Regions from separate parts of the Mesorhizobium sp. M1A.F.Ca.IN.022.06.1.1 genome, predicted to be linked through region 1. Evidence: predicted binding sites of a transcription regulator. Region 1 holds the regulator's gene; the other holds the start of a gene.
What was found. Region 1 encodes PhoB, which activates phosphate uptake and scavenging genes when phosphate is short. Its sites were predicted from a motif close to TGTCATNNANCTGTCAT; they were not measured.

Region 1 (14,894 bases):
ATCTTCTGGCCATCATCCAGAGCATAGCCACCCAGACCGGACGCTACTCGGAGACGCTCGGCGATTTTCTGACGCACTTTCGCGGCCGTATCCAGTCGCTCGCCTCGTCTCAGGATCTGGTGACATCCTCCAACTGGCGGGGAGCGGCGCTTCGTGAGCTCGTGTCCGGCCAGGTCGGCCGCTATAGCGCCGATCCAAGTCGCAGCCTGCGTTTCGATGGGGAGAACCCTTACCTCAATCCGAACGCTGCCCTTCATATCGGACTGGCCATGCACGAGCTGGCCGTGAATTCGGTAAGCTACGGCGCCCTGTCGCAGCCTGACGGGCGGATCAGGGTAAGCGCCAGGATCGCGGCCGGCAGCGAGACTTCGCCTGGCCTTTTGCTGATTTGGACAGAAAGGATCGGCGCCGGTCGGCGCACCGAAAATCGTTTTGGCAGCGTCGCCCTCGAACGCGTCGTGCCGACGTCGCTGAATGGCTCCGCCAGTCTCGATATCGACGACGATCGTCTCGAATATCGCCTGACCATCCCGCGCGGCAATTTCGAGATAGAATGAACAACCACGTCTTGGGCAACAGACAGCCGCCGGAGAGGCGTTAACCTGCCATTCACCATAAAATCCGATTGTGTTTCCCCGGCAGAAGCAACTCCAGGATAGCGCGCAATGCCCTTCCGAGTTGCGTAAAACCTTGGAGCGGATCGGCGATCCCGTCAGGCGCTGAACCAGCTCGCGACACAGCAAACCCAGCCGCGCAATCACACCGCGATTTGGGAGGAACCGAATGATGATTGCCGATATGAACAGGCTGGAGCAGGCCGCCCGCGTCTCGATGAGCGGCTTCCAGGACACCGAAGCACGGCCCTCGCCCCGTTCCTCCCATCCATCGCTTCGCCTCGGCGCCGTCGCGCTTGTTGCTGCTCTCGTGCTGGCGGCGGCCTGGCAACTGGCCTGATCTTTCCAATCGAGCAGCCGGCCGGCGCCAAGGGCACGCGCCATTGCGCGCCGACGCCGCCGAGCAGGAACTTTTGAGCGGCAACAATCGTTCTTTGCGGCGGGAGGATTCGACCCGTGGAACACATCGCCGCCTTGCTCCTCGTCATTGGCTGCTCGGACACCATGACCGATTGCCGCGAATTGTCGGTGCCGGTCAGCGTCTTCGAGACTTTCGAGGCCTGCATCGCCGAACGGCCGTTTGCGCTGGGCGACATGCAGGGGCGCACGCCGCGTGTCATGGGCGAGTGCCTTGCCGTCGATCCGGCACTTGAAGACGACTACGATCAACTGCTGTGGACCGTGCGTCCCGACGGCAGGCTCGTCGCGTCGCTGGAAACTTCCGGCGCGCTTGTCGCGTCAAACGGCGCACGCCCGTAAGACACTCTCTTCAGCAATAACAAGATCGGGCAGGCAAAGCCCGTTTTTTCGTGCTAAACGGCGGTTGGCACTGCCGAAAGTGAGGACAAAAGCGAGGAGCTATTTATGCGGAAAATGATCATTGCCATGGTTGCCGTGGTCGCCGTCAGCGGCTGCACCACGACCGAGCAGGACGTCGTCGGGGGCGGCCTGATCGGCGCCGGCGTCGGCGGCCTGGTCGGCGGCGGCAGGGGCGCGCTGATCGGCGCGGCTGTGGGCGCCGGGTCCGGCCTGTTGGTTCGCAACCTGCGCAATGGCTATTGCGTGTATCGCCGCTCTGACGGCACGAGATACAAGGCCCGCTGCAACTGATTTTCCGCGAGACACAGTCATCTACCCGGGGGCCCGACCAGCGGTCCCCGGGTAGATCCTCGTTGGACCCTGACTGACGGGCGCTCAGCCTGGCAGAGGTATTCGGATCTCCACCTTAAGCCCGTCGGCCCGGTAGTCGCGCTTGATCGTACCGCGCAATTCGCGCGTGACATTGAGATCGATCAGCTTGGTGCCGAAACCGGTCTTTGCCGGCGGCTCCAGTTTCTTCTGCCCGGCCTCGCGCCAATCGAGCACCAGCGTCCGCTCCCGGCCACGTCCTTCGACCCGCCACTCGACCTTCAGGGCGCCCACCGAGTTGCCGGCCTCGCCATATTTCAGCGCGTTGGTGGCAAGCTCGTGGAAGGTCAGGCCGAGCGCCTGCGTCGTCGTCTCGTCAAGCAGCACTTCCGGCCCCGACAATATGCCTTCGGAAAGCTCTTTGCCGAACACCTGCCCAAGCTCCGTGCGCAGCAGGTCGCCGAGGTCCGCCTTCTGCCAGCGCGAGCGTGTCAGCATGTCCTGCGACGCGGCCATCGCCTGCAGCCGCGCCGAGAATGATGCCGAGAACTCCTTGACGTCGGTGGCCTGCGAAGCAGTCTGCCGTGCGATCGCCAGCACCCTGGTGATCGAGTTCTTGATGCGGTGCTTCATCTCCTGCAGGATCAGCTCCTTTTCCAGCAGGCTCTTCTCCGTGGCCTCATGCAGCAGCGACTTCGCCTCGTAGGCGCGCTCCTGATAGCGGGCCACCAAGGCAATCGCCCCGGCGAGCAGCAGGCCGAACAGCCCGAGCATCACCGGGATGGCGCGCGAGGACGGCAGCGCGAAAGCGCTCGTCGGCCGAAACAGGACGGTCCAGGGCCGGCCGGCCACGACGATATCCCGGCGCGCCAGCAGCTTTCCGCCGAGCGATTCGGCCGGCGGCGCCTCCGATCGGAACAGGAGATTGTCGGCACCCGGCTGGCCGTCGAAGATTTCGACGTTGACCGGCAGCAGCGGAGCCTTGCTGAGCGCCACCTGGAACAGATCGCGTGCGCGGAAGGAGGCGTAGAGGAAGCCGGCGGTCGAGGAGCGGCTGGCATCGATGACGTCCGGGGCCGTTTCCACGTTCAGCCGCACGAAGACCAGAAATCCGGGGAAGGTCTGCTCCAGCCCTTGTCCCTGGCCAAGTTGAACGAGCCCGCTGGCATGCTGCTGGTCGTCGGCCATGGCCTTCTCGATTGCCGCCCGCCGTGCCGGGTCGCTGAACATGTCGAAGCCGATGATCGACTGGTTGGAGGTATCGAGCGGCTCGAAAAGCACGATGGGCGTGCGCCATTGCTGCTGCGTGATTGCCGGATAGACCGGGTGGGCCGAACCGCGAGCGCGCAGGATGTCGCGCTCGAGCGTGGCCTCGTCGCCGGCCTTGGCCAGCCTCAGGAAGCCGATGCCGCGCAGTCCGGCGAAATTGTCGTCGATGTCGAGCGCGGTGAGGAAGGCCTTGAACTCGCCGCGCGTGATATCGCCGTTACGAGCATCGAACAGCGCCTGGGTCGAGCGCAGCAGCGACAGATGCAGGTCGATGCGGCTCTCGATGCGGTTGAGCGCATCGTCGGCGGTTCCCTCGAACTTGATGCGTGCCGCCTCCTGGGTCGCGAAATAGGCGAACCCCGCCATCGTCAGGCTGATCAGCGCGACGGCGATGAAGGCGACGATCGGGAAAAGCTTTTTCAATGCAGGATGCGGCCCATGGATGGTTGGCCACCTTTATGGGCAAGTCTCCGCGCCAATACAATGGCAAGGCCAACCCAACGCCGCGATTGGCTCATCAAACAAGTCGCAAATTAGCCAACCAATTTATAGTCTTAGGCCGCGATTTTCAGCGCTCCCGGGCCTGGCATGGCGCCTGGCGGGCACTTGCCCAGAATGATCATGCCGAGCACCTCGTCCTGGGTCACGTCGCTGGTGCGCGCCGTACCGACGACCTGGCCGTTCTTCATGACGCAGACCCTGTCCGCCAGCTCGAACACGTCATGGATGTCGTGGCTGATCAGGAAGATGCCGATGCCGTCGGCCTTGAGTTGCCGCACCAGTTCGCCGACCTGGGCCGTCTCCTGGGGGCCGAGCGCTGCCGTCGGCTCGTCCATGATCAGGATTCGCGCGTTGAACAGGATCGCGCGCGCGATCGCCACCGACTGTCTCTGTCCGCCGGACAGCTTGATCACCGGCTCCTTGAAGCGCTGGAAGCGCGGATTGAGCCGGCCCATCACCTTGCGCGCTTCGGCCTCCATGGCGACGTCGTCCAGCGTGCCCCAGGCGGTCATCAGCTCGCGGCCGAGGAAAAGATTGGCGGCGGCGTCGACGTTGTCGGCAAGCGCCAGCGTCTGATAGATCGTCTCGATACCGTATTTCTTGGCGTCGCGCGGGTTGGAGATTGCTGCCTCCTCGCCGTTGACGAAGATCTGCCCGGCATCGCGCTTGTAGGCGCCGGACAGTATCTTGATCAGCGTCGACTTGCCGGCGCCGTTATGGCCGAGCAGCGCCACCACTTCGCCGGGGAAGAGATCGATGGAGGCGTCGTCGACGGCGCGAATGCCGCCGAAGGCGATCGAGATGTTGCGCATGTCGACCAGCGGGGCGCCGGCGGGAGCGTTCTTGTCTGCCATGATGCTGCCTCCTTCACACCCGCTTGCGGTAGATGGTGTCGAGCCAGACCGCGATGACCAGCACGGCGCCGACGACGATGCTTTGCAGCGGCGAATCGACTCCGAGGAGCACCATGCCGGACTGCAGCGACTGCATCAGCAGCGCCCCAAGCATAGCGCCGAGCACGGTTCCCGAGCCGCCGGCGAGAGAGGTGCCGCCGATGACCGCCGCGGCGATGACCAGGAGCTCGTCCAGCGTGCCGAGCGCATTGGTCGATGAATTCTGCCGCGCCGACGATATCGCCGCGGCGATCGTCGCCAGCACACCCATGATCATGAACACCTTCATGGTGATCCAGCGCGTGTTGATGCCGGCAAGGTTGGCCGCCTCCGGATTGCCGCCGATGGCAAAGACATAGCGGCCGAAGCGAGTGCGCTTGGTAATGAAGGTCATGACGAGACCGACGGCGATCGCCATCAGCACCGGAATGGCGATGCCGTGGGCGATGAACAGGCCGCCTTCGGGGACCGTGAGGTTGTTGGCGGCGGCGTAGCGGTTCACGATGCCGACCGGCCAGGGATAGGAATTGGCCAGCCACACCGCGCCCATGATGACAGCGCAGGTGACCGCGCCGAGCAGCGTCTCGGCCCAGATCGGACGCAGCGGAAAACGGAAGCGCTTGCGCTGCACCCTGCCGTTGAACAGCGCAAACACCACGGCAACACAGGCGACGGCGCCGACGATCCAGCTCCATTTGGCGCCGATCGAGCCGGCCGGTCCGCCGCCCATCAGTTGGAAGGTGGCGTCGAGCGGCGCCACCGTCTGGCCGCTGGTGACCCACCAGGCAGCACCGCGCCAGACCAGCAGCCCGCCAAGCGTCACGATGAAGGCCGGCACTTCGAGATAGGCGATGACGAAGCCCTGGAAGGCGCCGATCAGCAGGCCGAGCGCCAGGCCGATCAACAGTGCCAGCACCCAGATCCAGGGATTGCCAAGCTCGAGCCCAACCATTCGCACCAGGAAATGCACTTGGGCAAAGCCCATCACCATGCCGATCAAACCCTCGGCCGATCCGACGGAGAGGTCGATGTTGCGCATGACGATGACCAGCACCATGCCGGAAGCCATGATGGCCACGGCCGAGGTCTGCACCGACAGGTTCCACAGGTTGCGCGGCGTCAGGAACGTTCGGCTGTCGAAATCGAGCGGATTGACGCCGAGCCGCAGGCTCGAGATGACATGCAGGCCGATCCAGATGATCAGCAGCGCGCCGACCATGCCGAGCATGCGGGTGTCGAGCTCGGTCGCCTTGAGGAAGCGCCCGACGGTGCTCAGTTCGGAAGCCCGCGCGCGATCCGCCGGCGGGTTGGCCGGCGTATCAGAGGTCGTATCGGTCATGATCTCCTCCCACCGGCTTGCCGTCTGGCGCGGATGCCGGACCACGATGCTAGAGCAATTCCAGGAAAAGTGCGTGGCCGCCTGGAATTGCGCGGAAACAAACGGCTGGAGCAGTTCGGCGATCCTGCCGGACAGTGAACTGCCCCAATGGTCTCCGGCTTCAGTACGCCCGAAAGCCTTTGGAGAAACGCCGCGGCTGTCGGGCCGCGGCGCTGCGTTTGAACCTGACGGCCAGCTTAGTTGCAGACCGCGACGCTGCCGGCGGCAACGCCCGCGCAGACTTCATCCTTCTTGATCCAACCCGCGTCGATGACGAGGTTGAGATTATCCTTGGTGATCGCGACCGGGGTCAGGAACAGCGACTTGACGGTGTTGCCGCCAGGCGTCGTGAAGTCCTTGGCGCCCGCGATGTCGGTCATCTTCTTGCCGTCGGCGAGCTGCGAGGCGATCTCGGCGGCGTGCTTGCCGAGCTCGCGCGCGTCCTTCCACACCGACACCGTCTGGGTGCCGAGCGCGATGCGGTTGAGCGCGGCATGGTCGCCGTCCTGGCCCGAGACCGGAACGGTGCCGGCCAGCCCTTGCGCCGTCAGAGCCGCGACGACGCCGCCGGCGGTGCCGTCATTGGCCGCCACCACCGCGTCGACCTTGTTGTCGTTGGCGGTCAGGAACTGCTCCATGTTCTTCTGCGCATTGGCGGGAAGCCAGCCATCGGTATAGGCCTCGCCGACATTCTTGATCTTGCCGCTGTCGATGGCTTCCTTCAGCACTTCCATCGAGCCGGAGAACAGGAAATCGGCGTTCGGGTCGGCGCCCGAGCCCTTGATGAAGACGTAATTGCCCTCGGGCTTGGCCTTGAACACCTCGCGGGCCTGCATGCGGCCGACTTCCTTGTTGTCGAAGGTCAGATAAAACACGTCCTTGTTCTCGATCAGGCGGTCGTAGCCGACGACCGGAATGCCTTCGTCGAGTGCCTTCTGCACCGCCGGCCCGATGGCGGAGGCGTCCTGCGCCAGGATTATCAACGCATTCGCGCCCTGCGAGATCAGGCTTTCGACGTCGGTCAGCTGCTTGCCTGGATTGGACTGTGCGTCGGCGGATATGTACTTGTCGCCGGCGGCCTCGATCGCCTTCTTCATCGCCGCTTCGTCGGTCTTCCAGCGCTCTTCCTGGAAATTGGACCACGAAACGCCGATCACCTTGTCCTTCGCCTGCGCGACCGACACCAACGTCAACGACATGGCGACGCCCGCCAGAATGGCGGCTGCGAATCTCTTCATGATATCCTCCCTGCGCCCCTCGCGGCGCGACCCAGACTGGCCCGAAGGCGATGAGGCTTTTTTTCGAGCCTCGAAAAAATACTGATCTAACGCTAAAGCGCTGTCAACTGCAATTCTGACGGTTTTTGAGGTGGTCACGTACTTTTTTCGAGACCCGCAATAAATAATGACAGTGCCGACCGCTTCTGCCACTATCGCGCAACAGTTCGGAGGAGGCGCAGCCCGGTCCACCGAAACTTGTAAGACCAGGACGGTTCGGGTGCCGGCGTGCGGGACTGAACCGATCTGGCGCGTCGCCGAGTCCTGTGCATGATCGAGAGGCCGCGCTGACTGGGAGGAGACAAAAATGTCGGTCGGAATCCGCCACGACGATCTGCGCCGGCGCAACCGCGCCATGGTGCTCTCGGCCGTGCGCCGGGCCGGCCAGCCGTCGCGCACGGAAATCGCCGCGACCACCGGGCTCAGCCATTCGACCATTTCGGCGATCTCTTCCGATCTGATCCAGGAAGGCATCCTGGCCGAGAGCAAGCCGAGCGAGACCGCGTCTCTGAAGCGCGGCCGGCCACAGGTGGGCCTCGCGCTCAAGCCGGAGGCGGCGGCGGTGGTAACGGTGGTGCTGTCGCTCAATTTCCTCTCGGTCGCCGTTATTGATTATGCGGGCCAGGTCATCGCCGAGGAGCAGCGCCGCCTCGATACGCTCACCATGCCGCGCAACGAGCTGATCGGCGAATGCTTGGCGATCGTGCGGCGCCGGCTGGACGATCCGGACCTCGACGTCGGCAGCGTCGCCCGCATCGCCATGGGCATCCAGGGCATCACCGATTCCCATGCCCGCGCCATGCTGTGGTCGCCGATCACGCCGCTGACCGACATTCCCTTCGCCGACATTCTTGAAAAGGAATTCGGCATTCCGGCCACCATGGAGAACGACTGCAACATGATGGCTGTGGCGCTGCAGTGGCGCGATCCCCACCGCTATCGCGACAATTTCATCGCCATTCTGCTCTCCCACGGCATCGGCATGGGCCTGGTTCTGAAGGGCGAGCTGTTCACCGGCACACATTCTTCCGGCGGCGAGTTCGGCCACATGATCCATCGCCCGGGCGGCGCGCTTTGCCGTTGCGGACGCCGCGGCTGCGTCGAGGCCTATGCCGGCAACTACGCCATCTGGCGCAGCGCCATGAAGATGAGCGAGGACGCCGAGCCGGTCGATGTCGGCGACGCCGACATGCGGGCGCTCGCCGCCAAGGCGCGCGAGACGGATGGCCCGGAGCGCGAGGCCTATCGCCGGGCCGGCGAGGCGCTGGGCTTCGGCCTTGGCAGCCTGTTCGCGCTGATCGACCCGGCGCCGGTCGCCATGGTCGGCGTCAGCGCCGCCGCCTTTGACCTGATCGAGCCGGCGCTGCGCGAGGCGATCGGCCAGACCGCCGGAGGCCAGCATTCAAACTCGATCTCCTTCGATACCGAGCCGAACGAATTGCCGCTGATCCGCGAAGGCTGCGCCGTGCGCGCGCTGACCTTCGTCGACCAGGAGATTTTCGCCCCGGGCGTGCAGGCAAGAGCGGGCAAGAACGTGGCCTGAGCAGCTTCGATAGCGATCGTTGTCTTCTGTGCGTCCTGCAGACGCCGGAGATTAGCGAAGGCCCCGCAGCTTCGTCATTCCAGGGCGGAGCAGGAGCGAAGCTCCGTCGCGGAGACCCTGGAATCCATGCCATTACCTCAATCGTCGGATGAGCGGAGCAGAATTTCTGCACCGCCGCGGCGCGTGGAAGTCGCGTGGATCGTCGGGTCTGCGCCGCGTCGCGACGCTTCGTGCTCCGCCCGTGGACGGCGAAGCACCAGCGTCTCGATAACCCGCCAGCGCAGATAGAACCCGTCAGACCTTCGGTGCCCTGGATCTAATCTTCCCTGATCGCGTAGCCCGCCCCACGGATGGTACGTATGACGTCCGGCATGCGGCCGTTGTTGACCGCCTTGCGCAGGCGGCCGACATGCACGTCCACGGTGCGCTCGTCGATATAGATCGTCTCGCCCCAGACATTGTCGAGCAGCTGGCTGCGCGAGAACACCCGGCCGGGATGCCGCATCATGAATTCCAGCAGCCTGAACTCGGTCGGGCCGAGCCGGATCTCGCTCTTCTTGCGGTAGACGCGATGCGATTCGCGATCGAGCACGATGTCGCCGACCTTGAGCACGCTGGACAGCACCTCCGGCTTGGCGCGGCGCAGCAGCGCCTTGACCCTGGCCATGAATTCCGGCGTCGAGAACGGCTTGACCAGATAGTCGTCGGCGCCGGTCGAGAGGCCGCGCACCCTGTCGCTTTCCTCGCCGCGCGCGGTCAGCATGATGATCGGCAGGCGTTCGGTCTCGGGCCGCATCCTGAGGCGCCGGCAAAGCTCGATGCCGGACACCGCCGGCACCATCCAGTCGAGCACCAGAAGGTCGGGCACATTCTCCTGCAGGCGGATCTCGGCCTCGTCGCCGCGCGTCACCACCTCGACCTGATAGCCCTCGGATTCGAGGTTGTAGCGGAGCAGCACCCCCAGCGGCTCCTCGTCCTCCACCACCATGATGCGTGGCGCGATCATTTAGCAGGCACCTTCGCTGTCAGGCCGCCGGCGCCGACATCGCCGTCTCGTCCTGCTTAGGACGATTCGCGGGCAATTGCGCGCCGGTCAGCACATAGTAGGCGTTCTCGGCGATGTTGGTGACGTGGTCGCCTATGCGCTCCAGATTCTTGGCGCAGAACAACAGATGCGTGCAAGCCGTGATGTTGCGCGGATCCTCCATCATGTAGGTCAGGAGCTCGCGGAAGACGGCGGTGTATTTGACGTCGATGCGCTCGTCGTCGTTGCGGAGCTTGGCGAGCGCCGTGGCGTCGCCGGCCGCGTATTCCTCGATCACGCCCTGCACCTGGATCAGCACCAGCTGCGCCATCGAATCGATGGAGTGCGAAAGGTCGCGCGGCGCGGCGCTGACGCCGACCGAGCCGACGCGCTTAGCGATGTTCTTGGCAAGGTCGCCAATGCGCTCGAGATCGCCGGCCATGCGGATGGCGCCAACGACGCTGCGCAGGTCGTCGGCCATCGGCTGGCGTTTGGCAATCAGCGTGATGGCGCGATCGTCGAGCTCGCGTTGGCGCGCGTCCATGATGGCATCGTCGGAGACCACGCGCTGCGCCAGCGCGTTGTCGGAATTCAGCAGAGCCTTGGTCGACGCGCCGACCATCGAGCCGGCAAGATCGCCCATGTCGCGGATGAGCTGGCTGATCTGCCTCAGATCCTCGTCGAAGGAAGCGACCGTATGGGCCATGGTTATGTCCTCGTATGAACTCAGCCGAAGCGGCCGGTGATGTAGTCCTGCGTGCGCTTCTCGCGGGGCGAGGTGAAAATCTTTTCGGTCCGGTCGAATTCGATCAGCTCGCCGAGATACATGAACGCCGTCTGCCGCGAGACGCGCGCCGCCTGCTGCATGTTGTGGGTGACGATCACGATCGTGTAGTCGGCCTGCAGCTCGTCGATCAGCTCCTCGATCTTGGCGGTCGAGAGCGGATCGAGCGCCGATGCCGGCTCGTCGAGCAGGATGACCTCCGGCTTCACCGCCACCGTGCGGGCGATGCAGAGCCGCTGCTGCTGGCCGCCCGAAAGGCTCTGGCCACTGGCGTTGAGCTTGTCCTTGACCTCGTTCCACAGCGCGGCGCGCTTCAGCGCCTGTTCGACGCGATTGTCCATCTCGGCCTTGCTGATCTTCTCATACAGCCTGACGCCGAAGGCGATGTTCTCGTAGATCGACATCGGGAACGGCGTCGGCTTCTGGAACACCATGCCGATCTTGGTCCTGAGCAGGTTGAGGTCCTGCGAACGGTCGAGGATGTTCTTGCCGTCGAGCAGCACCTGGCCTTCGGCGCTCTGCTTCGGGTAGAGCTCGTAGATGCGGTTGAGCACGCGCAGCAGCGTCGACTTTCCGCAGCCCGAAGGTCCGATGAAGGCGGTGACGCTGCGCTCGGGCAGCGACAGGTTGATGTCCTTCAGCGCCTTCGACTGGCCATAGTAGAAGTTGAGGTTCTTGACTTCGATCTTGGCCTTCTCGGCGGTCGTCTCGGCTACGTTCAGGTCGGTGGACAACATCGGTTTCATCTGTCCTCTCTGCGTCCGGTAAGGCTGCGGGCGAAGATGCTCAGCCCGAGAACCGTCAGGGTGATTATCAGTGCGCCCGTCCAGGCCAGTTGCTGCCATTCCTCATAAGGGCTCAGCGCAAACTGGAAGATGGTCACCGGCAGGCTGGCCATCGGCGCGTTGAGATTGCTCGACCAGAACTGGTTGTTGAGCGCGGTGAAGAGCAGCGGCGCCGTCTCGCCCGAAATCCGGGCGATCGCCAGCAATATACCGGTGACGATGCCGGACAGTGCGGCGCGATAGGCGACCGAGCGGATCACCACCCAGCGCGGCGCGCCGATGGCGGTGCCGGCCTCGCGCAGCGCGTTGGGCACAAGGTTCAGCATGTCCTCGGTGGTGCGCACGACGACGGGGATCACCAGGATCGACAGCGCCACCGCGCCGGCGATCGCCGAGAAATGACCCAACGGCCGCACCATCAGCTCGTAGACGAACAGGCCGACAATGATCGATGGCGCCGACAACAGGATGTCGTTGATGAAGCGCACCACCGTCGTGAGGCGCGAGAAGCGCCCGTACTCGGCCATATAGGTTCCGGCGAGCACGCCGATCGGCGTGCCGACGACGATGCCGATCACGGTCATCACGATGCTGCCGTAAATGGCGTTGAGCAGGCCGCCGGCGTCGCCGGGCGGCGGCGTCATTTCCGTGAACACCGAAAGCGAGACACCCGAGAGCCCCTTATAGAGAAGGGCGCCGAGGATCAGCGCCAGCCAGACGAGGCCGATGCCCGCCGCTATGGTGCAGAGCGCCATCATCACGGCGTTCTTGCGCTTCCGGCTTCGGTGGAGCGATGCGGCTGTCGACATCGGTCAGGCTCCCGTGCGGCTATCGATGCGCAACAGCATGTAGCGTGCGAGCGCGAGGATGATGAAGGTGATGATGAACAGGATCAGTCCGAGCGCCACCAGTGAGGACGTGTAAAGCTCGCCGTCGGCTTCGGTGAATTCGTTGGCGATGGTCGCCGAGATCGTCGTGCCGGGCGCAAAAAGCGAGGCGCTGATGCGGTGCGCATTGCCGATGACGAAGGTGACGGCCATCGTCTCGCCGAGCGCGCGGCCAAGACCGAGCATGACGCCGCCCATGATGCCGACCCGCGTATAGGGAATGACCACACGCCGGGTCACTTCCCAGGTCGTGCAGCCGATGCCGTAGGCCGATTCCTTCAGCACCGCTGGCACCGTGTCGAACACGTCCTTGGTGATCGAGGTGATGAAGGGCAGCACCATGATGGCGAGGATCAGCGACGACGTCAGGAGGCCGATGCCGTAGGGCGGACCGGCAAACAGGCTGGCGAGACCCGGTATGCCGTGGAAAAGATTGATGATGAATGGCTGTACCGTCGTCTGCAGGAATGGCGCGAAGACGAACAGGCCCCAGATGCCGTAAATGATCGAGGGAATGCCGGCGAGCAGCTCGACCGCGATGCCGATCGGGCGCCTGAGCGGGCGCGGGCAGAGCTCGGTCAGGAAGACGGCGATGCCGATGCCGATCGGCACGGCAATGAGGATGGCGATGGCCGAGGTGACGACGGTGCCGTAGATGGGCGCGAGCGCGCCGAAATTCTCGGTGACCGGATTCCAGGATTCAGTGGTGAGGAAGGAGAAGCCGAACTTCGACAGCGCCTCCCACGAGCCGGCGATCAGCGAGACCGCGACGCCGCCGAGAAGAAGCAGCACGAGTATGGCGGAGAGGCGCGTGACCGTTCGGAAGATCGTGTCGGTCAGGGCGAAGCGGCGCACCGTCGCTTCCCTGGTCCGTATGGCGGACGATGTCACGGCTTCGGAAACGGCTGTCATTTGCCCCTCGCATTTCGAAAGAGACAGGAGGGCGCCCGAGGCGCCCTCCTTACTCCGGAGGAATTACATGCCGGAGTAGAGCGGCTTGCCGTTGCTGTCGACGATGTCCTTGCTCCACATTTCCTCGACGCTCTTCACGACCGCGTCGGGCATCGGAACATAGTCCAGCTCGGCGGCCATGTCGTCACCCTTGGCGTAGGACCAGGCGAAGAACTTGAGCGCTTCGGTGGTGGCCGCAGCATCGTCGGGCTTCTGGTAGACGAGGATCCAGGTCGCGGAGGTCATCGGCCAGCTTGCAGCACCAGCCTGGTTGGCCAGGATGACGCCGTAGCCAGGCTTGGAGCTCCAGTCGGCATTGGCCGCAGCGGCCGAGAACGCGGCAGCGGTCGGCTCTACCTTCTTGCCGTCCTTATTGATCAGGTCGGTAGAGGTGAGCTTGTTCTGCTTGGCATAGGCATACTCGACATAGCCGATCGCGCCACCGGTCTGCGCTACGTTATTGGCGACGCCTTCGTTGCCCTTGGCGCCGATGCCCACCGGCCACTCGAGCGCGGTATTGACGCCGACCTTCGACTTCCAGTCGGCGCTGACTTCGGCCAGATAGTAGCTGAAGTTGAACGTGGTGCCCGAGCCGTCCGAACGGTGGACGACCGCGATCGCCTGGTCGGGCAGCTTGACGTCGGGGTTGAGCTTCTTGATCGCCTCGTCGTTCCAGTTGGTGATCTCGCCGACGAAGATGTCGGCCAGCGTCGGGCCGTCGAGCACCAGTTCGCCTGGCTTGACACCTTCGAGGTTGACAACCGGAACGATGCCGCCCATCACCATCGGGAACTGCGCGAGCCCGGTCGACTTGAGATCCTCGCCCTTGAGCGGCGCGTCCGAGGCGCCGAAGGTCACGGTCTTGGCCTTGATCTGCTTGATGCCGCCGCCGGAGCCGATCGACTGATAGTTGAGACCGATGCCGGTCTCCTTTTTGTAGGCGTCGGCCCACTTGGCATAGATCGGATAGGGGAAGGTAGCGCCGGCACCGGAGATGTCGGCCGCCATAGCGGCGGAGAGGGAAAGCGTGGATGCCGCAGCCATTGCGATCGCAACGGCCGCCGAGCGGATGAAATATCTCATGTGGCCTGCTCCTGTTCGGAATGTGGTCTTTCGGCACCCTTCCTATCGGCGCCTGACGAGCGCAATAGACTTCGATTATTACAGTCGCATGACAGTTTCGTGTCAGCCCGGTAACGCCTGAACGGGGATGCCTTGGGGGGCCTGCGGCTGCCATTTGCGGACCCAGCCGAAGTTTGCCGCGGGAATCAGTAGCTTGTCCGACTTTTGAATCAAAAATTATCCCGGCGGCCGGATCTCCGGCCGCCGGGAAATAAAATCCGGACGAGAGCGCGTTGCCTGTGCGCCAGAGCGGATCATGGCCTGGCCATCGCCGAAAACAGGTCCGTTGGGGTAGAGTCGACGCTGTTCCTTGTCGGCGGTCGCTGCTCCCGCCCGTAACCGAAGGGCGGAATCGACAGCAGCCATTGTCCTGACCTGGCCTTCGTTTTGTATGGTGCGATCACACCATATGTCTGCGTTGGACGCCCGCCGACGGACCTCATCGACGACGCCGTGAACGGCCGCGCAGAAAGGCTGTTATCCGGCGCTGCGGCGGACTTCCGCGTCCGACCCGAGCCATCTTTCAAGCTTCTCGAGCAGTGCCTTCGGGCTGATCGGCTTCGGCAGGTAATCGTCCATGCCGGCTTCCAGGCAGCGCTCGCGGTCGCCCTTCAACGCATGCGCGGTGACGCCGACGATCGGCACATGCGTGCCCATCTCGGCTTCGAGCCGGCGGATGGCCGCGGTCGCCTCCAGGCCGCTCATCTCGGGCATCGACACATCCATCAGGATCATGCG
Region 2 (14,894 bases), 3.1 Mb from region 1:
CTTATGGCGCGAGCCCGCCTTCACCGCCGGATGGCCGGGCATCGCGGCGAGTTCGGCGGCCGTGCGCAGGAAGCCGCAGCCCTTCCATTTGACGTGCCGCGCCACGCGCGCCAGATGGGTGAAGATCGCCACGACCTTCTTGTCCGCGCCGCCTTGCGCCGCCTCGAACCAGCCGGCCATCTGCTTGAGGTTCGGCTGGTCGCGGCTGTCGAGATAGGCCGTGATCAGCTCGTCCTTGCTCTTGAAGTGGTAGTAGAGCGTGCGCTTGGTCAGCCCCGCCTTTTCCGCCACGGCATCAACGCTGACCCGGCCGATGCCTTCGGCATAGAAGAGTTTTGCAGCCGCGTCGACGAGGCGTTTCCTGGTTGGATTGGGCTTCTCGGTCATCCGTCAAGTATACCGACTAGTGAATATACAAACAAGCCGGAAGCTGATCCCTTGCAGCCGTTCCACAGAGCAATTCCAGGAAACTGCGCAGCGGTTTCCGTTCGGAATTGCGGAGAAAACGAACGGCTAAGGAGAACACTATGACCGAGCCCGTGCTTTGCGACATCCGCGACCGCGTCGCGGTGCTGACGCTCAATCGCCCCGAAAAGCTCAATGCCCTAAATTACGGCCTTATCGACCGCCTGCTGGCGATCCTCGACAGGATAGAGACCGACGATGCCGTGCGTGCCGTGATCCTCACCGGGGCAGGGGAGCGCGCCTTCTCGGCCGGCGGCGACATCCACGAATTCGCGTTGAGTGTGGCCGAAGGCACGGATGTCGCGCTGCGCGATTTCGTCATGCGCGGCCAGCGGCTGACGGCGCGGCTGGAAGCGTTCCGCAAGCCGGTCATCGCCGCCGTCAACGGCCTTGCCTTCGGCGGTGGCTGCGAGATCACCGAGGCGGTGCCGCTGGCGGTCGCCAGCGACCGCGCCCTGTTCGCCAAGCCGGAAATAAAACTCGCCATGCCGCCGACCTTCGGCGGCACGCAGCGCCTGCCGAGGCTTGCCGGGCGCAAACGCGCGCTCGAACTGCTGCTTACCGGCGAGCCTTTCTCGCCCGCGCGGGCGCTGGAACTCGGGCTGGTCAACAAAGTCGTGCCGCATGAGGAGCTGATGCCGGCCGCGCTCGATCTTGCGAACCGCATCATCCGCCATTCGCAGGCGGCGGTGGCTGGCATTCTCACCGCGGTGGCGCGCGGCATCAGCCTTAGCATCGCCGAGGGCCTGCTGGTCGAGGCCGAGCAGTTCGCCCGCATGGCCCCGACCGCCGACCTCGGCGAAGGGCTCAGCGCCTGGATCGAGCGGCGCCAGCCCATCTATGACGGCTCATGGACGCACGTCACCCGGCTCAGCGAGGCACGGCGCGCCTCGCTTCGGCGCGATCCCGCGGCGGACTAGGGCGCCACGTTGAGGTGCCCCTTCATGTTGGGATGGAAGCGGCAGAAATAGTCGACCGCTCCCGCTTGCTTGAGCGTGATCCTGCCTTTCGATTTCGGCGGGATCATCACCTCCCAGCCGCCCTTCAATGTCGCGGTGTGGGCGATGACGTCCTTGTTCACCCACTCGATCGTGTCGCCGACCTTGGCCTCGACGCTCGCCGGCGAGTAGACCAGCCTGTCGATGGTCACCTCGATGGTGGCGGCGAGCGCCGGCGGCGCGACAAGCGCCAGCGTCAGCGAGCCGAGCAGCGATAACGCGCCCGCCCTCATTTCAACGTGCCGGCGACATGCTCGGCATGCTGCTCATGTCCCTGGAAGATTTTCAGCCCCGTCTCGAGCAGGCTCTTCAACTCGGCATTGCTGGCCGAAGGAATGAGCAGGGTTTCGAGCGCGCCGTTGACCTGCTTGTGATACGCGACCTCGTTCTCGATATAGGCCTTGTCGAAGGCAGTGCCCTCGAGCTTCGCCAGCTTGGCGCGCTCTTCCTTCGCCGCCTTGGTCAGCGCCTGGCTGGTGGCATTGTCTTCCGGCTTCACCTTCAGCTTCTTCACCAGGTCGAGAGCCTGCTTGTTCACCGCCTCGTGGTCGCGCTCCATATCCTTGGCAAAGTCGACGACCTCCTTGGTTTTCGACTTCTGGATCGCCAGCTTCGCCGCCTCGATGTCGAGCACGCCGGCTGTATAGGCGATATGGGCGATCTGCGGGTCGGTCGGCTTCTCGGCGGCTCCAGCCAGCGGCGCTGCGCTGACGAGGAGGAAGGCTGCGAGGGCTGCGGTCGGTCGGATAAACATGGCATCTCCTTCGCCCGGCACAGAGGCACCGGGCTTCATTCTCAGTTGACGGCCATTGGATGCGGGAGAGGGCGAAACGTTCCCGGGAAAAGTCGCGGGACACATACTCATCACTTCGTCATCTTAGGGTCTGCGCGCGTCGCTTTGCTCCTGCTACGCCCAGGATGACGAGGCGATGGCGGCGATGCCTATCCTCAACGCGGGCTTCGCAAAATCTGAACGCGCCTCAGGCCTCGAACCCCAGCCTCTTCATCACCGCCTGCGTGAGCCGTTCGCAGCGCCGGCCGGCGAAAGGAAAAGCGTCGAGCAGCACCGGGCCGATCTCGTCGTCCAGCGCCTTGCGCACCAAGGCACGCGCCCGGTGCAGCCTTGTCTTCACCGTTTCCGGCCTGATGCCGAGCAGGTCGGCGGTTTCCTCGATGCTCAATCCCTCGATGACGCGGGCGACGAAGACCGTGCGATAGACATCGGGAAGGCTGTCGGTCGCCCGCTCGACAAGCCCGAGGATCTGCCGCTGCGCCATTGTCCGCTCCGGATCGTCGCCAGGGTTCAGGTCATTTGAATTCAACGGAAACCGGATGATCTGCGCGTCAGGGTTTTCAGGCATTGCCACGATGCGTTTTCTCTTGCGCAGCCGGCCGAGCGCCTCGTTGATGACGATGCGCGACAGCCAGGTCGAGAGCGAGGCATCGCCGCGGAAGCTGTCGAGGCTGGCGAAGGCGCGCATATAGGCTTCCTGCACGATGTCCTCGGCCTCGGCGTCGTTGCGTACCACGCCGCGCGCGATGCGGTAGAGCCGCTGGTTGTGCGTCTTGATGATCAAGCGAAAGGCGCCCGGGTCCCGTGCCAGGGCCCGGTGCACCAACGCCATCTCGCCGGCCTCCGCCGCCGAAACCGCGGCGGCCTGACTTGCTGACTTCATCATCGCGCCCCGATCTCCCAACAGGCGTTGCATCCGGGCAATTGGACGCGCCTGCCGGCAAAAGGTTCCCGGATTTTCCCGATCCAGTCGCGCGCTATGCTACAGCTTTCAGCGGCGGCCTGTCTGCAGCCTGCGCGCGGGCGGCGGCGGCAAGCAGATCGGTCTGGGTGATGAGTCCGAGAATATCCCGTCCGGCGCTGCTGACCGACGGGCGCAGCCATGCGGTGGTGATCGTCGACGGCAGCAGGCTCATAGCCGGCGTCTCGGGCGAGGCCGTGCCGGCCTTCGACATCACGCCCTTCACGGTGTCGGTCGCTTGCGTCAGTTCGCGCAGGCCGACGGCGCCGACCAGCCTCGCCTCGGCGTCGACCACCGGCAGGGTGCGGATATTGTGGTCGAGAAGCTGCTTGCGCGCCTCGTCGGCGGTGGCGTTCTCCGACATCGAGATCACGTCGCGGGACATGATGTCCCGGCAGAGCAGCGTCCGATGCGCGCGCACCATCGCCTGCAGCTCGACCTGGCGCAGCAGCCTTTCGATGTCGTCACGGTCGATGTCGAAGGTCTCGTCGAGTGCCGCCAGGGCGGCATCGACATCCTCGGGCCTGAAGCCGACGCGCTCCGCCGGCGGCCGGTCGGCTGTGCCGTGGCTGTTGGCGGCAGGCTGAGGCACATGCGGATAGTTGCGCCGCGACAGCTTGTGGAACAGGAAACCGAGCGTCACCAATATGATCGAGTTCAGCGCTACCGGCACGAAGGTAAACAGGAAGCCGGCGCTGATCACGGCCGGCCCGCCAAGCACGCCGGTGAGGGCTGCCGCACCGCCCGGCGGATGCAGCGAGCGCGTGAAAGACATGGCTGCGATCGCCAGCGCCACCGCCAGCCCGGAGGCGATCACCGGGTTGTGCACGAAATGCGCCACCGTCACGCCGACCAGCGCGGAGATCGTGTTGCCGCCGATGATCGACCAGGGCTGCGCCAACGGGCTCGACGGAACGGCAAAGAGCAGCACGGCGGACGCGCCCATCGGCGCCACCAGCATCGCCACATGCTGTCCGTTGCCCATGGCGAGCCCGCTGATCACGCCGGTCAGCGCGATGCCGATGGTCGCGCCGATGCAGGCAAGCAGCCGCTCGCGCAGCGTCGCGCCGGCAAGGATCGGAACGAAGAGGCGGAACGCCATGGCAGCCCCAGGTCGAATGGCTTGAACTGTCGAATGGTGGAATTTGCGCTGCCCGAAATGCCGCCGAAGCCACGGATTTGGAAGCCAAACCAATCCGTATATTCGCGACTGGAGAGAATATTATTGCAGCGCGGATCGCCTGCGAGATGCCGCCAGCGGCCTCGGCTTTCTCAATCGCGCCAAGGCTTTACGGCCGTCCGCGGATTCAGTTTGGCAACAACATTTAGCACCGTCGCTCAGGCCTCGGCCGCGGCGGCGAGGCCGCGCTGGATGTCGGCCTTGAGGTCCTCGACGTCTTCCAGCCCGATCTGCAGGCGGATCAGCGGCCCGGCATAGGAGCCCTTGGCGATGGTGCGGTCGCCGAGGAAAACCGGCACCGCAAGGCTCTCATAGCCGCCCCAGGAGTAGCCGAGGCCGAAGATGGTCAGCGCGTCGAGGAAGGCGTGCTGCGTCTTCTGTCCGCCGCCATTGAGAACGATCGAAAAGACGCCGCTCGAGCCGCAGAAATCGCGCTTCCAGAGCGCATGGTCGGGATGGCTCGGCAGCGCCGGATGCAGCACCTGCGCCACGCCCGGCTGCTCCTCCAGCCAGCGCGCGATTTCGAGCGCGCTCTTCTGGTGCTGCTCCAGCCTCACCCCCATGGTGCGCAGGCCGCGCAGCGTCTGGTAGATGTCGTCCGGGCCCGAACAGCAGCCCAGCGTGCAGAACCCGTCATAGAGCTGGTTCCAGCAAGCCTCATTGGCCGAGACCAGGCCGAGCAGGACGTCCGAATGGCCGGCTGGGTATTTGGTTGCCGCATGGATCGAGATGTCGACGCCGTGGTCGAGCGGCTTGAAGTAGAGCGGCGTCGCCCAGGTGTTGTCCATCATGACGATGGCGTTTGCCGCATGCGCCGCCTTGGCGATCGCCGGAATGTCCTGCACCTCATAGGTATTCGATCCCGGCGACTCGGTGAACACCACCTTGGTGTTGGGCTTGATCAGCGATGCAATTCCGGCGCCGATGCGCGGATCGTAATATTCGACTTCGATGCCGAGCCGCTTCAGCATCGTATCGGCGAAATTCCGCGTCGGGTGATAGACCGAATCGACGATCAAAACATGATCGCCGGCCGAGACGAAGGTGAGCAGGGGAATCGTCACCGCAGCCAGTCCCGACGGCACGGCGATCGTGCCGGCCGACCCTTCCAGCGCATCGACGGCGAGCGTGAGCGCATCCATCGTCGGCGTGCCGCGCGTCCCGTAGGTGTATTTCTGGCTGCGCGAGGCCATCGAGGCGGCGTCGGGGTAAAGCACCGTCGAGGCATGCACGACCGGCGGATTGACGAAGCCGAAATAGTCGCGCGGGTTATTGCCGGAATGGGCAAGCCGCGTGTTGATGCCGATGTTGCTGCCGTCTGTCGCCATAGTTCGTCGCTCGTTGCCCATAGTTCGTCGCTCGTCGCCCATAGTTCGTCGCTCGTCGCAGTGTGTCAGGGGCTCAGCCATAGAGCGATGGAACTGGTCGCGCAACCGCTGCGAACCCGCCAAGCGATGGTGTTTGGCTGGGCCAAATGAGAGGTCGCCGGCTCATCTTTCGTGCTCTTTGCAGGCTTCCGGCGACGATGCGCCGGAGGCAGCCTGGCGCGCCTTTCTTCGCTACGAATCACGCCAGTCCTTCCATTGCCGCCAACAAGTAGTAAGAGGCGGGAGTTCAGGTAATGGCCAAAATTTCGATGGCGCCGGACTTGCCGGTCCCGGCTGCAGCTCTTGGCCAATTTGCGGGCGCTTTTGGCTGCAATTCGGTGATTTGCGGCAATCGGTTTTCAAACGTGTCGCAATTCGGTCATTTCCCTTGACCTCACAGGAATAATCGCCTTCGATGCGTTTCGTGAATGGGAGGCAGTGCATCGGCGAAACGATGCGGGTCCGGGAGCGGGCCCAAGTGGGAGCTGCATTCACAAACGAAAAAAGATCAAGCGTCGCCTGCAATTAGGGGCGCCTGTAACAGAAAAGGGTCTGTGGGTCATGAAACACATTGCATTGGGCATGCTTGGCGCCGCCGCGCTCGGGCTCATGGCGTCCGCCGCTTCGGCCGGCACGCTCGACACCGTCAAGCAGAAGGGCTTCATCCAGTGCGGCGTCTCGACCGGCCTCGCCGGCTTCTCGGCGCCGGACGACAAGGGCGACTGGAAGGGCATCGATGCGGATTTCTGCCGCGCCGTCGCGGCCGCCGTCTTCGGTGACGGCTCCAAGGTCAAGTTCACGCCGCTCAGCGCCAAGGAGCGTTTCACCGCCCTGCAGTCGGGCGAGATCGATATCCTCTCGCGCAACACCACCTGGACGAGCAACCGCGACAGCGCGCTCGGCCTCGATTTTGTCGGCGTCACCTATTATGACGGCCAGGGCTTCATGATCAACGCCAAGAAGCTGCCGGGTGTGAACTCCGCGCTGCAGCTTTCGGGCGCCGCGGTCTGCGTGCAGAGCGGCACCACCACGGAGCTCAACCTCGCCGACTACTTCAAGAAGAACAAGATGGAGTACAACCCCGTCGTGTTCGAGAAGCTGGAAGAGGTCAACGCCGCCTATGATTCCGGCCGCTGCGACGCCTACACCACCGACCAGTCCGGCCTTTACGGCATCCGCCTGACGCTCTCCTCGCCCGCCGACCACGTCGTGCTGCCCGAGATCATCTCCAAGGAACCGCTCGGTCCGGCCGTGCGCCAGGGCGACGATCAATGGGCCCATATCGCGCGGTGGACGTATTTTGCGCTGCTCAATGCCGAGGAAGCCGGCATCACGCAGGCCAATGTCGAGGAGATGAAGTCGTCGACCGATCCGAACATCCAGCGCCTCCTTGGCACTGAGCCCGATGGCAAGTACGGCGCCGATCTCGGCCTCTCCAACGACTGGGTTGTCAACATCATCAAGGCGGTCGGCAACTACGGCGAAATGTTCGAGCGCAATGTCGGCTCGGGCAGCCCGCTCAAGATCGCGCGCGGCATCAACGCTCTGTGGACGAAGGGCGGCCTGCAATATGGTCCGCCGGTTCGCTGATTGAAATGTGATCCGGGAGGCAGGTCGTCTGCCTCCCGGTTTCTCTTTTCAGGGGATCGTCTATGGCTTCGCAGGAAATCCTTCGGCAGGAGCCGGGTCGCGGCTCCTTCATCAATGACCCGAAAATACGCGCCCTGTTCTTTCAGACGCTGGTCGTAATTCTTCTGTTCGTCTCGATCTGGTGGATCGTCAACAACGTCATCGAGAACCTCCAGCGCCTTCACATCGCCTCAGGCTTCCAGTTCCTCAGGAACAGGGCCGGTTTCGATATCTCCGACACGCCGATTGCCTATACGTCGGACGCAACCTATGGCCGTGCGCTCATCGTCGGCCTGCTCAACACAATCATCGTTGCCGCCGCCGGCATTGTCCTGGCCACCATAGTCGGCTTCATCATTGGCATCGGCCGGCTATCGCAAAATTGGCTGATCCGTAAGATCTGCACGGTCTATGTCGAGATCTTCCGCAATATCCCGCCGCTGCTGGTCATCTTCTTCTGGTATTCGGGCGTGCTCGCGGTGCTGCCGCCGCCGCGCGAGAGCTATCACCTGCCGTTCGGCTCCTTCCTCAACCAGCGCGGCTTCTATTTTCCGCGCGGCATCTGGGGCGACGGCTCCTGGCTGATCCTGGTTGCATTTGTCGTAGCGCTGGCCATGGCATGGTTTGTCGCGCACCGGGCGCGCCAGCGGCAGATGGCCACCGGCCAGCAATTCCCGGTGTTCTGGACCTCGGTCGGCCTGATCGTCGGACTGCCTGTGCTCGCCTTCCTGCTCGCCGGCATGCCGCTTACCTTCGACTTCCCGAAGCAGTCGACCTTCAATTTGACGGGCGGATTTCAGATCAAGCCTGAGTTCCTGTCGCTCCTGCTGGCGCTTTCCTTCTACACGGCCGCCTTCATCGCCGAGATCGTGCGCGCCGGCATCAAGGGCGTCAGCAAAGGCCAGAGCGAAGCGGCGGCTGCACTCGGCCTGCGTTCCGGGCCGATCCTGCGCCTGGTGGTGATCCCGCAGGCGATGCGCATCGTCATCCCGCCGCTTACCAGCCAGTATCTGAACCTCACCAAGAACTCTTCGCTGGCGATCGCCATCGGCTACCCCGATCTGACGGCCACCGCCGGCACGGTGCTCAACCAGACCGGCCAGGCGGTCGAGGGCGTGTTCCTCATGATGATCGCTTATCTGGTGCTGAGCCTCGTCACCTCTGCGGTGATGAACGTGGTGAACGCCAGAATGGCGCTGGTGGAGAGGTAGAGCCATGCAGGAACACGACATGTCCTGGGTGCGCACCGAGATGACGCTGGCGCAGCCGGCGCCTCCTGGCGAGCGCGGCGCCTATGCCTGGGTGCGCAAGAACCTGACCGCCTCGGTTGGCGACACTATCCTGACCATCCTCGGCATCGCCATAGTCGCCTGGATCCTGCCGCAGGTCATCAACTGGGCCTTCATAAACGCAGTGTGGACCGGGCCGGACCGCACGGTCTGCGCCACCGTCTCGCAAGGCGGCATCCAGCCCGACGGCTGGACCGGCGCCTGCTGGGCTTTCGTCAACGCCAAGTTCGGCCAGTTCATGTTCGGCACCTATCACATCGAGGAACGCTGGCGGCCTATCCTGGTCGCCATCCTGTTCGTGGTGTTGCTGGTGCCTATGCTGATCCCGCGCGTGCCGCGCAAGGGGCTGAACGCCATCCTGCTCTTCCTCGTGCTGCCGGTCGTCGCCCACTTCCTTTTGGTCGGCGGCGTGTTCGGCCTGCCGCATGTCGAGACCTCGCGCTGGGGTGGGCTGCTGGTGACGCTCAGTCTCTCCTTCGTTGGTATGGCCGTGTCGCTGCCCCTGGGCATCGCTCTGGCGCTCGGCCGTCGCTCCCAGATGCCGATCGTCAAATGGCTTTGCGTCGTCTTCATCGAGACGGTGCGCGGCATTCCGCTGATCACCGTGCTGTTCTTCGCCAGCGTCATGCTGCCGCTTTTCCTTCCCGAGGGCGTTACCTTCGACAAGTACCTCAGGGCGCTGATCGGCGTGTCGCTGTTTGCCGCCGCCTATATGGCGGAAGTGGTGCGCGGCGGCCTCCAGGCGATCCCGAAGGGCCAATATGAGGGCGCCGATTCGCTCGGCCTCGGCTATTGGCAGAAGATGGGCTTGATCGTGCTGCCGCAGGCGCTGAAGCTGGTCATTCCCGGCATCGTCAATACCTTCATCGGCATGTTCAAGGACACCAGCCTGGTGCTCATCATCTCGATGTTCGACCTGCTCGGCGTGGTGAAGCAGAATTTCTCCGATCCCAACTGGGCGACGCCGCAGACCCCGAAGTCCGGCTTGATCTTCGCCGCCTTCGTGTTCTGGCTGTTCTGCTTCGGCATGTCGCGCTATTCAATGTATACCGAGCGCCGGCTGGACACCGGCTACAAACGATAAAAAGGGGAATTGGCCATGGCCACCGAAAACGCCGTCAGCGCGGAAGACCTCAAGGTCGATGCCAAGAAGATGCACATCTCGACGACAGATGTCGCCATCGACATCGTCGGCATGCACAAATGGTATGGCGAGTTCCATGTGCTGAAGGACATCAACCTCAAGGTGATGCGCGGCGAGCGCATCGTCATCTGCGGTCCGTCCGGCTCCGGCAAGTCGACCATGATCCGCTGCATCAACCGCTTGGAAGAGCACCAGAAGGGCAAGATCATCGTCGACGGCAAGGAACTCACCAACGATCTGAAGAAGATCGACGAGGTGCGCCGCGAGGTCGGCATGGTGTTCCAGCACTTCAACCTGTTCCCGCATCTGACAATCCTGGAGAACTGCACGCTGGCGCCAATCTGGGTGCGCAAGACGCCAAAGAAGCAGGCCGAGGAAATCGCCATGCATTTCCTGAAGCGCGTCAAGATCCCGGAGCAGGCCAACAAATATCCTGGACAGCTCTCCGGCGGCCAGCAGCAGCGCGTGGCGATCGCCCGCTCGCTCTGCATGAACCCGCGCATCATGCTTTTCGACGAGCCGACCTCGGCGCTCGACCCGGAAATGATCAAGGAAGTGCTGGAGACGATGGTTGGCCTTGCCGAAGAAGGCATGACCATGCTGTGCGTCACCCACGAGATGGGCTTTGCCCGCAAGGTCGCCAACCGGGTGATCTTCATGGATCAGGGCCAGATCGTCGAGCAGAACACGCCGGCCGAGTTCTTCGATAATCCGCGCCATGAGCGCACGAAACTGTTCCTGTCGCAGATCCTGCACTGAGCTTCTGACGCCAATTCGAGAAGCCCGGCCGCCAACGGCCGGGCTTTTGAGCGACCGGTTGGTGAAGCGCGCTGCCGGTCTCGCCTTCCATAGTTGTCGAGGCGCGGTAGCATTGGCGGTCGTGCAGGACACCGCTGCAGCGAACGCCTCACCGCCTGTTCCGCTCCTCCCAGCCATAGAGCCAGTCCAAATCTCCCGCGAGCTTCTCCGCCGGGCGCGTCGCCAGCACCAGGTTGCGCGCGATCGCAACCGGGCCCCATGCGTGCCAGGCCATGCGGTTGAGTGCGCCGCGTCTGAGCACCTTCTCGATGCGCGGCCGCCTGAGATTTTCCCATGTGGTGAGGCTCTGCCGCGGATCGCCGTCGAATTCGGCGACCAGATCGGCGAGCATCGCGGCATCCTCGATCGCCATCGCCGCGCCCTGCGCCGCGAACGGGGTCATGGCGTGCGCCGCGTCTCCGATCAGGGCTACGCCCTGCGGCATCGTCCAGCGACGTTGCTCGACGGTGTGGATCGGAAACGCCGTCCATGGCCCGGCAAGCCCGGCAAGCCTTGCCAGCGCCGGCGACGTACCGCGCATGGCGCTGGCGAGGATGGCGGGGTCCGCATGGCCGGACCAGCCTTCGGCGATGCGCTCGCCCTTGGTGAAGGCGGCCAGGTTGAAGGCGCTGCCCTTGCTCACCGGATACGCGACCATATGGAAGCCGGGATGGAGGAAGGCGGTGATGCAGTCGCCGGCGGCGATTGCTGCAAAAGCCTGGCCGGCGGCGCTTGTCGCTGCAACCGTTGCGCGCCAGGCCAGCTCGCCCGAGAAGCGGTTCTTCCCGAAGGCCGGCTCTCGACCCGCAAGCAGCCTGCGAACCGACGACCAGACGCCGTCCGCGCCGATCAGCAGGCCGCCGGCGGCCTCGATGCTGCCGCCATCCGTTTCGGCGGCGACGGCGATGTCTTGCGGGTGAACAGCGACGTCCGTTACCCGCGCGCCGGTGACGAGTTGGATTTCAGGATGCTCCGCCATCCGCGCCGTCAGCGCCGCCTGCAGGTCGGCGCGGTGCGCCACCAGATAGGGCGCGCCCCAACGCTCTTCGCCGGCCTGGCCGAGCGGCACGCGCGCCAGTTCGCGCAAGGTGGCAGCGCCCTTCAGCACCACCGCTTCCGGGCGGATCGCGCTCAGCCGCAACCGGTCGAGCGCGCCGAGCCGACTGAGCATACGGGTGGCGTTGGGGGAAAGCTGGATGCCCGCGCCCACCGCTTCGAGCTGGCTGGCCTGTTCCAGCACCGTGACGGCATGGCCGTGTTCGGCAAAGGCAAGAGCTGCTGTCAGTCCGGCGATACCGGCCCCGGCGATGACGACCTGCCGGGACCGCGCCTCCTCCATGGTCTAGCGGTCACCCAGATCCGCGATCAGGCGGCCTGGTCGATATAGAGGCAGCCGGCAGGCTCGGTTTCCGTCGCCTTCAGCTTCGGCGAATAGCGGTAGAGCGTCGAGCAGTAAGGGCAGACCTTTTCATTGTCGTCGCCCATGTCGAGGAATACATGCGGGTGGTCGAAAGGCGGGTTGGCGCCGGTGCACATGAATTCCTTGACGCCGATATCGATCGCCGGATGGCCCGCGTCGTTCTGGAAATGGGGAATGGTACCGCCTGCCATCGTCGTCTCCTTCAGTTCGGCCCGTTTGCATCTGGATCATAACCGGCCGGTTTGCAAGATCGATGAAATGAAACTGTCGCAAAAGGCTGGCAGAGGATAAGTTGAGCCGGTTAAGCGCATGAGGCCGGAAACGAAGCGATTCCGTGACATCATGCGTCATAAAAGCGTGTTAGAGCGTGCATAGCGCGTCCGGCGGCGTATGGCGCTCAAAGAACGACGTTGTGGCCAAGAGCAGGAACCATGAACGAACTGAAGCCGGTGCAGAGCGAGTTCATCACCGTCGAGGCGGCGAGCCCGGACGGCGGCAATCCAGACCGTTTCGTCAACCGCGAGTTTTCCTGGCTGCAGTTCAACCGCCGGGTGCTCGAGGAATCGCTGAACGAGCATCACCCGCTGCTCGAGCGCGTCCGCTTCCTGTCGATCTCGGCCGCAAATCTCGACGAGTTCTTCATGGTGCGCGTCGCCGGCCTCGCCGGTCAGGTGCGCGAGGGCATCGCGTTGAAGAGCCCGGACGGCCGCACGCCTGAGCAGCAGTTGGAGCAATTGCTGCGCGAGGTCGAGCGCCTGCAGGAAGACCAGCAGAAGAGCCTGTCGGCCCTGATGGAGCTGCTCAACAAGGAAGGCATCGAAAGCATCCCCCGCGATGGCCTGACCAAGGACGAGAAGGCGTGGCTGGAGGAGCATTTCCAGGATCAGGTTTTCCCGGTGCTGACGCCGCTGTCGATCGACCCGGCGCACCCGTTTCCGTTCATCCCCAATCTCGGTTTCTCGATGGCGCTGCAGCTGCGCCACCGCAAGAACGGCGAGGAGATGAGCGCGCTCTTGCGCTTGCCGGTGGCGCTGCGGCGTTTCATCCGTCTGCCCGACCGCAAGCATCATGTCCGCTTCATCCCGCTGGAAGAAGCGGTCGGCCTCTATATCGGCAAGCTCTTCCCTGGATATGAGGTTAAGGGCTCGGGCACGTTCCGCATCATCCGCGACAGCGATATCGAGGTGGAGGAGGAATCGGAAGACCTCGTTCGCCTGTTCGAGACGGCGCTGAAGCGCCGCCGCCGCGGCTCCGTCATCCGCATCGAATTCGACACGCTGATGCCGGCCGAGTTGCGCGACTTCGTCGCCGGCGAGCTCGGAGTGTCGTCGAGCCGCATCAGCGTGCTCACCGGGCCGCTGGCGCTCAACCAGATCTCCGAGATCGTCGCCATCCCGCCCGACGACCTCAAATTCACGCCCTATAACCCGCGCTTTCCCGAGCGCATCCGCGAGCATGGCGGCGACTGCCTGGCCGCCATCCGCGAGAAGGACATCATCGTCCACCACCCCTACGAATCCTTCGACGTCGTGGTGCAGTTCCTGCGCCAGGCGGCGGCCGATCCGGAAGTCGTCGCCATCAAGCAGACGCTCTACCGCACCTCGAACGACAGCCCGATCGTGCGGGCGTTGATCGACGCGGCGGAGGCCGGCAAGTCGGTGACGGCGCTCGTCGAGCTCAAGGCGCGCTTCGATGAAGAGGCCAATATCCGCTGGGCGCGCGACCTCGAGCGCGCCGGCGTCCAGGTCGTGTTCGGCTTCCTGGAGTTGAAGACCCACGCCAAGATGTCGCTGGTGGTCCGCCGCGAGGACGGCCGGCTGCGCAATTACGTGCATCTCGGCACCGGCAACTACCATCCGGTCACCGCCCGCATCTACACCGACCTGTCCTTCTTCACCACCGACCCGACGATCGCGCGCGATGTCGCGCAGATCTTCAACTTCATCACCGGCTACGCCGAGCCTGCCGAGGAGATGCGTCTTGCGGTGTCGCCGTTCACGCTGCGCGACCGCATCCTGAGGCACATCGCCGAGGAGATCGCCCATGCGCTCGAGGGCAGGCCGGCCCGTATCTGGATGAAGATGAACGCGCTCGTCGATCCGACCGTCATCGACGCTCTCTATAACGCCAGCCGCGCCGGCGTCGAGATCGATCTCGTCGTGCGCGGCATCTGCTGCCTGAGGCCGCAGGTGCCGGGTCTTTCCGAGAACATCAGGGTGAAGTCGATTGTCGGCCGCTTCCTCGAGCACAGCCGCATCTACTGCTTCGGCAACGGCCACGGTCTGCCGTCCGACGAAGCGATCGTCTACATCTCCTCGGCCGATATCATGCCGCGCAATCTCGACCGCCGCGTCGAGACCCTGGTGCCGATCACCAATCCGACTGTGCATGAACAAGTGCTTGGCCAGATCATGCTCGGCAACATCATGGACAATCAGCAAAGTTTCGACGTATTGGCTGATGGCACCTCCCGGCGCGCTGCGCTCGAGGAGGGCGAGGAACCGTTCAACGCGCAGGAATATTTCATGACCAATCCGAGTCTTTCCGGACGGGGTGACGCGCTGAAATCGCATGCGCCAAGGCGCATTGCACAGTTCAAGCGCCGCAAGAAGAACGCCGCCGCGTGATTTCAGTCTCCCAGGGCCGGCTCCAGGACCGGCGGCCGCTGTCGATCATCGACATCGGATCGAACTCGATCCGCCTCGTCGTCTATGAAGGGCTGGCCCGCTCGCCGACGATGCTGTTCAACGAAAAGATGCTGGCCGGCCTCGGCCGCGGCATCGTTTCGACGGGCAAGCTCGATCCCGAGGCGGTGACGCGCTCGATGGAGGAGTTCCGCCGTTTTCGCGC

Region 2: a site for PhoB is predicted at 12,299-12,315, ahead of EJ078_RS02475 (RNA degradosome polyphosphate kinase). Genes of this name have one in related genera too.

The regions. Positions count from the first base shown of each region.
Region 1 is NZ_CP034455.1:3,676,819-3,691,712, reverse strand. It holds gene EJ078_RS17690 (sensor histidine kinase) at 1-557, shown strand, start outside; gene EJ078_RS17685 (hypothetical protein) at 784-954, shown strand; gene EJ078_RS17680 (hypothetical protein) at 1,071-1,373, shown strand; gene EJ078_RS17675 (YMGG-like glycine zipper-containing protein) at 1,479-1,724, shown strand; gene EJ078_RS17670 (CHASE domain-containing protein) at 1,809-3,434, opposite strand; gene EJ078_RS17665 (ATP-binding cassette domain-containing protein) at 3,566-4,366, opposite strand; gene EJ078_RS17660 (sugar ABC transporter permease) at 4,380-5,744, opposite strand; gene xylF (D-xylose ABC transporter substrate-binding protein) at 5,981-7,021, opposite strand; gene EJ078_RS17650 (ROK family transcriptional regulator) at 7,368-8,603, shown strand; gene phoB (phosphate regulon transcriptional regulator PhoB) at 8,920-9,609, opposite strand; gene phoU (phosphate signaling complex protein PhoU) at 9,629-10,333, opposite strand; gene pstB (phosphate ABC transporter ATP-binding protein PstB) at 10,354-11,157, opposite strand; gene pstA (phosphate ABC transporter permease PstA) at 11,154-12,005, opposite strand; gene pstC (phosphate ABC transporter permease subunit PstC) at 12,009-12,995, opposite strand; gene pstS (phosphate ABC transporter substrate-binding protein PstS) at 13,059-14,117, opposite strand; gene EJ078_RS17615 (response regulator) at 14,634-14,894, opposite strand, start outside.
Region 2 is NZ_CP034455.1:503,263-518,156, reverse strand. It holds gene EJ078_RS02545 (TetR/AcrR family transcriptional regulator) at 1-387, opposite strand, end outside; gene EJ078_RS02540 (crotonase/enoyl-CoA hydratase family protein) at 528-1,385, shown strand; gene EJ078_RS02535 (cupredoxin family copper-binding protein) at 1,382-1,696, opposite strand; gene EJ078_RS02530 (DUF4142 domain-containing protein) at 1,693-2,217, opposite strand; gene EJ078_RS02525 (RNA polymerase sigma factor) at 2,444-3,139, opposite strand; gene EJ078_RS02520 (HPP family protein) at 3,234-4,319, opposite strand; gene EJ078_RS02515 (cystathionine beta-lyase) at 4,556-5,725, opposite strand; gene EJ078_RS02510 (hypothetical protein) at 6,019-6,156, shown strand; gene EJ078_RS02505 (amino acid ABC transporter substrate-binding protein) at 6,326-7,354, shown strand; gene EJ078_RS02500 (amino acid ABC transporter permease) at 7,417-8,604, shown strand; gene EJ078_RS02495 (amino acid ABC transporter permease) at 8,609-9,766, shown strand; gene EJ078_RS02490 (amino acid ABC transporter ATP-binding protein) at 9,782-10,585, shown strand; gene EJ078_RS02485 (FAD-dependent monooxygenase) at 10,734-11,963, opposite strand; gene EJ078_RS02480 (zinc-finger domain-containing protein) at 11,990-12,235, opposite strand; gene EJ078_RS02475 (RNA degradosome polyphosphate kinase) at 12,476-14,671, shown strand; gene ppx (exopolyphosphatase) at 14,668-14,894, shown strand, end outside.